Regions from separate parts of the Bacillus sp. ISL-47 genome, predicted to be linked through region 2. Evidence: riboswitches for the same ligand, from Rfam matches in the RefSeq annotation. Region 2 holds a riboswitch; the other holds the start of a gene.
The links. Region 2 has a riboswitch for cobalamin ahead of J7I93_RS13345 (ABC transporter substrate-binding protein). Riboswitches for the same ligand answer to the same signal wherever they lie in the genome.

Region 1: another riboswitch for cobalamin. It lies ahead of metE (5-methyltetrahydropteroyltriglutamate--homocysteine S-methyltransferase); the one in region 2 lies ahead of J7I93_RS13345 (ABC transporter substrate-binding protein).

Annotation. Positions count from the first base shown of each region.
Region 1 covers NZ_JAGGQS010000054.1:27,073-30,292, reverse strand. Annotated here, with positions in the region: gene J7I93_RS25245 (hypothetical protein) at 116-583, shown strand; gene J7I93_RS18395 (hypothetical protein) at 730-897, shown strand; cobalamin riboswitch at 1,334-1,523, shown strand; partial or broken gene metE (5-methyltetrahydropteroyltriglutamate--homocysteine S-methyltransferase) at 1,672-3,220, shown strand, end outside.
Region 2 covers NZ_JAGGQS010000038.1:3,722-6,941, reverse strand. Annotated here, with positions in the region: gene J7I93_RS13355 (adenosylcobinamide amidohydrolase) at 1-27, opposite strand, end outside; gene J7I93_RS13350 (iron ABC transporter permease) at 30-1,007, opposite strand; gene J7I93_RS13345 (ABC transporter substrate-binding protein) at 1,054-2,028, opposite strand; cobalamin riboswitch at 2,192-2,377, opposite strand; gene J7I93_RS13340 (hypothetical protein) at 2,488-3,220, opposite strand, start outside.

The DNA of each region.
Region 1 (3,220 bases), on a different contig from region 2:
TACAATATTATACTAACACTGTGCAATTGCAGAGAGTCAGGAAAAAAATAGTGTTTTTTTCAGGATATTGGATACTTTAAAAAAGAGTTTAAAGCAGGATGAGGTGAATTCCCTTATGATAAAAACGAGGCATTTACTATTTAATCTCTCTATAATAGTGATTCCGTGGTTATCGCTGTTATTTATAGGAAAGCGCAGTTTCAAACGTTATTCTTTTGCGGGCGTTATTATTATTATTTTTGAGATCATAAATCACATGTATGGACACAAGCGGAATTGGTGGAAGTTTTACGATAAGCGGAAATCCTTTTTTAAGGATGAACTTCCGTTTAGTATTGGTCCCTATATGCCTCTGTCCATGTGGTTACTTAAATATTCGTATGGAAACTTTAAAAAGTTTATATTGCTTAATGTTATTGCTGATGGACTCTTTGCTTTTATCATCATTGATGTACTAAAAAAACTTAAGATCATAAGGTTGAACCGATTAAATCATTTTCAATTTTTCATCTACCTTCACTACAAAGCCTATTTATTATATGGAGTACAGTATTTGTTTGAAAAAGCAAGAAAATTTAGCTGATAAGGAAACAGAGGGACAGGTCCCTTGTCCCACTGTTTCAAGTAATAATCCAGGACAGTGAACCTGTCCCCTTGTCCCTCTATGCCATTATTGAATAGTTTCACAAATATTAAGCAATCTAAACTGTGTATGGGAGGTGAAAATATTTGTCACATCAAAACAGTAAGACAGAGAAGCAAAAAACTAAATCATTAATAGATAATCAACAAGCTGCAGGTTCAGAATATCACAGAGAGCATGCTGGTAACGTTGAGGGATACGGTCAGCCGCACCCAGTTAATGGTGTTGATAATAGGACCAAAAACAATGATTAATTCTGTTAAGAGTGGACTAATTTCTAGTTCACTCTTTTTTTCACTGCTATTTAAATACGGTATATATTTTGGCCCTTTTCTAAAAGACTGTTGCTTTTAAATAGATTTTGTAGAGGAGCAAAAAAGTTTGCAAAAACAGCACTTGTTTTTAAACAAACCTGCAATAAAACTACTCCAAATATCTCTACACACTGATTTACTAAACAAATGCTCTTATAACCTATTTTGTTAAGTCATTCTGCGCCTTTTGAAGTAAAGGAATGTCTTGATGAATTCTTTTTTCGTACTTGGTCATGGCTACAGTTCTCTTTTCTATTAAAGCAGCATAAACAAAAAATCTTTTGACAGCAGGATTATCCCGTGCTAGTATTTTCTTTAAATTTAAATATTTTAAATTTTCGCGGTCATCATATCCGCCGCACCATCATCAGACAATTTCATATGAAATGCTTCAGGTGCTGAGCAAAATCTGCTCAGTTAAAAGGGAAGTCCGGTTAAATGCCGGCGCGGTCCCGCCACTGTATTGGGGAGCGACTTATCATCATGCCACTGTTTCATTTGAAATGGGAAGGGATTAAGTTGCTGTGAACCAGAGCCAGGAGACCTGCCTGTTGTATGCACTTGTACTCTACGGGTATATAGAGAGGAGTGAGGTAAGCACGTTGGGAAAACTGTAATGGCCCCAACTCTATTTGACTATGCACATTTATCTCTCTTTTCGATGAAAAGAGAGATTTTTTATTTTCGGAAAAAAATACGGGGAGTGTTTCAATATTGGCATACGTAAGGAGCTCTAACTTAGGATATCCACGGATCGGAGAACACAGGGAATGGAAAAAAGCCTTGGAGCAGTATTGGGCCGGGAAATCTGACCGGGAATATTTTTTAAAGCAAATGGAAGAATTGCGTCTGGCTCATCTTCAAAGGCAGCAGGAGCAGGGAATAGATTTGATACCTGTCGGTGACTGGAGCATGTACGATCATGTCTTGGATACAGCGTTGATGTTTGGGTTAGTTCCAAAGCGCTTTAAATATGATGGAGGCAAAGTCCCATTGGAGACCTATTTTGATATGGCACGAGGCAGTTCTTCTGCGGTTGCCTCCGAAATGACGAAATGGTTTAACACAAACTACCATTATATCGTGCCGGAATTGGACCAGATGGTACCGGTGCTTGCCGAAAACCGGCCACTCGCATTATTTAACGAAGCAAAACAAAAGCTTAACATCATCGGCAAGCCGGTGATCATTGGCCCGGTCACCTTCGTAAAACTATCGAAAGGATATAAGGAAAAAGAGTTAAACGAAATGGTACACCTTTTTGTCCCTCTTTATGCTCAAATTCTAAAAGAACTGCAGGAGGCAGGCGCTGAATGGGTTCAAATGGACGAACCGATCTTATGCAGTACTATTTCGGAAGAAGACATCGAGCTTCTTAAAGAAGTCTATGAAGCATTATGTCTTGCAGCTCCAAACATCAAAATAATCCTGCAGACCTATTTTGACTATGTAGATTATTTTGAAGAAGTTACTGCCCTTCCCGTTCATGGAATTGGGCTGGACTTTGTCCATGATGGAGGAAAGAATCTTGAAGCTCTAAAAGAGTTCGGTTTCCCTCAGGAGAAGGTGCTGGCAGCAGGTATTATTGATGGCAGAAATGTTTGGCGGGCAGATTTGGAGGACTGTTTCAATCTCCTTGATGAAATTTCTGAATACGTTTGTCCAGGGCACTTGATTGTACAGCCTTCTTCAAGCCTTTTGCATTCTCCGGTAACGGTCAGAAACGAAGATACACTCAAGACGACCATAAAAAAAGCCCTCTCTTTTGCCGATGAAAAGCTTCGGGAAATTCACATTCTTACAACTGGCTTAAATAATGGAAGAGGAACAGTTGAAAAAGACATTACCGCCAGTTCAGCTGCATTCAAGACCTTAGCTGACTCAGCTGAACGCAAGCATACGGAAGTTCAGAAGGCTATCGAAAATCTGCATACATTTAAAACGGAACGGAAAGCTCCTTATGAAATCCGCAATAAAGCACAGGACGCTGCTTTTAAGCTGCCCATTCTGCCAACGACCACGATCGGCAGTCTCCCGCAGACACAGGAAGTTCGGAAGCAGCGGCTGAAGTGGCGAAAAGGTGAACTGACAAGTGAACAGTACGAAGAATTTATAAAAGCAGAAATCAAGCGATGGATCCACATTCAGGAGGAGCTGGGTCTGGATGTGCTTGTACATGGGGAATTTGAAAGAACCGATATGGTAGAGTATTTTGGGGAAAAATTGGGGGGTTTTCAATTCACAAAATTCGGATGGGTTCAGT
Region 2 (3,220 bases):
CCCGAACACTTTTTGAACGCTAAGCATATTTAACCTCTTCCTTCTGTCCGTCTATTCATTAATATGATGGCAAAAACAGGTGCCCCAATTAAAGCAGTAATGACACCAATAGGCAGCTCTGTTGGCGCAATAATTGTGCGGGCCACGAGATCAGCCATAATCAGGAATCCTGCTCCTGTTAAAATTGAAAGCGGTAATAAATGCCGATGATCCGGCCCCCATATCAAACGGGTAAGATGGGGAATCACAAGCCCAACAAATCCAATGGTCCCTGAAACAGCAACTGCTGCACCCGTTAAAATCGAACCGGCAATCAGAATCATCATCTTTCTTTTTTGCACATTCACCCCAATATGCTGGGCCCTTTCTTCCCCAAATGACATGGCATTCAATTCATTACTGTTCATCAAAAGGATCAAAGAACCTATCAAAAAGAACGGAATCATGATTTTTATATAAGCCCAGCCCCGCATGGAGACACTTCCAAGCAGCCAGCTGATAATCTGCCTTAACTCTTCCCCCGTCAGCGCAATCATCAGGGAAATAAGGGCACCTAAAAAGGAACTGAAAATGATGCCTGTTAAAATAATGGTCTCAACTTTCATGGACCTTTCAATCTGCCTTGCAAAAAGCAGGACAATAAAGATCGTCAAAAAAGAAAATAAAATACTCAATAATGGCAATGTAAATATTCCTGCTAGCGGGATGGAGATATTAAAAAACAGGGTTAACACTGCTCCAACCGATGCACCGGATGAAACCCCGAGTGTATATGGATCAGCAAGCGGATTTCGCAGCAGCCCTTGAAAGGCGGCTCCCGCAATGGCGAGAGACGCTCCCACAAGACCTGCCAGCAAGACCCGTGGCAGCCGAATGCTCATGACAATATTTGTGTGCATAGGATCTGCCGCTTCAGTTGGAATCAAACGGAAAACCTCTGCGGCAATCACCTTTATAATGGTCATAGCCGGAACATTTACAGTTCCTATCGATACGCCAAGCAGCATCGCAAAAATAAGAAAAGCAGCGGCTGCTATATAAGCTAAAACCTTATTATTTAAATGTTTCAGGGTAAACTGCTCTGGCAAGTTCCTCTACTCCTTCAATAATCCGCGGACCTGATCTGGTAACCATATCTGAATCCACATCGGTAACGTGCTCATCTTTCACAGCGCTGACATCCTGCCAGCCGTCACGATTTACGACTTCTCCCACTGGGTCCTCAGTATAGTATCCATAAGTAGTTACGATCACATCCGGATTCCGCTCTACAATCGTTTCCGGATCAATTTTTACCCAGCCTTCTTCCGTTACAGCATTCTTTGCATTGATGGTGCTAAGCATTTCATCCATAAAGGTATTTTTGCCTGGTGAGTAAATCTCTGGAGCCGGAGCTACTTCTACATAAACTGACTTTCTGTTCTCCTCTTTAATTTGTGCTGCTTTAGCTTTTATTTCCTCAAGCTTTTTCTTCATGTCTTCCACCAGGTTTTCCGCTTCGGCCTTTTCACCGGATGCTTCCCCAATCATCATGATGGACTCAAATACCTGGTCAAAATTCTCGGCATTGTTTACAACCAGCACTGGTATCCCGGCATCCTTCAGCTGCTGCAAGCCTGCGGCAGCCAGCTCTGCAGTAGACTCATGGGCCAGCACAAGTTCAGGGCTTAAAGAAATGATCTTCTCAACATTAAATTCCTGGCCGCCAATCTTTTCTTTCTCAGTTGCTTCTGACGGGTAATTATCAAAGTCGGAAACTCCTACCACTTCTTCTCCCAATCCTAATTCAAAAGCAATTTCCGTATTGCTTGGAATCAGGGATACGATTCTTTCAGGCTTTGATTCAATAACTACTTCTTCATCAATAGCATCCTTTATCGTTACTGGAAAATCAGTTTTTTCCTCCCCAGCAGACTGTTCTTCCTTAGCGGAATCATTCTTCTCAGGCTGCTCAGCACTCTCACCGCAGCCAGCCAGCACTCCTGCAGCAAGCAGCAAAGCCGCCAACAACGAATAAAACTTCCTCATCCTTCATTCCTCCCATACATTTCGACAAAATTCGGGTGGTACCTGGTACCAAAAAAAAAAACATCTCCTCGAATGGCAAGGAGATGTTTGTGTGGTCATAATTCTCAATTATGTATGAAGAAAAGATGGCCGGACCAAACACCTCCCTATCCTCGTAGGTTTAAGGGTGCTTAAGAATCAGGCAGGTCTCCTGGCTCATGGTCATTGCCGTTCTGCACCTTCCCATACGCATATGTACAGTGGATTTGCAGACGGCTCCCATTTACAGTGGCGGGACCGCGCTGGATTTTCACCAGCTTCCCTATTAAGTCTTCAAAAGAATAATAGCCAATGGCCCTTACTCTCTTTAAGAAGACACCTGTTCTTTCGTGCATATATAATTTTTCTATTTCCGATTATACACCATCCAGCTTAAAATGTAAGAGAAATTTGCTGAATGTTGTAAAAAAGTTCAGCATACTATCGGGAGTAAATCTTCCATTCTCTTGTTTTCTTATCGAACACAATCTTCGCTTCACAAGGCTCCTTCACGATCGATTCATATTCGTCATACATATCATCCATATTGGCAAAATCGCCTATTAACCAAATAGGAATTTCAATTCGTACCCGATTCTGATCGATGTCCTTTAACGACAGCACTGCCCCTTCTTTCATTAATGGCTTCAGTGAAAGAAGGACATCTCTTGAAATAGGCGGATACGTCTTTTTCTTTTTAATGCCGAGCAGCGTTTTTTCGACTTTCATTTGCCCCATTTTACCCGGGATCACTTCTCCGAGCATCCGGTAAAAATCATTCAAGTCCCTGTAATAGGTACGATTAAACCAGCCGTCATCAATGGCAAGGTACACATACCGATTACTCAAATAATTGTAAAACGGCGGCTTTAAGTGCTCTTTTACATGGCCAATATAAAGAAGCTCCGCGATTGCCTGGCCGGGAAGCTCATTTACAGCCTCCTCTTCCTCAAAATCGATCCAGCAAAAATCGCCATAGCCGTAAACATCCTCTTCCACTAACCTTCCAAGCTTGTCTCTTGACACGTAATCGAACATCGTATGCATATTGTAATCGCCATGTTCATAACGGTGCTTCAGCAATAGCAGATTATTAATCGAATCTGAAAGGGTTTGGACAAACTCCGCAAATTCAATTCCATATGTCATAACATACTGATCCTGTTCATTAAGA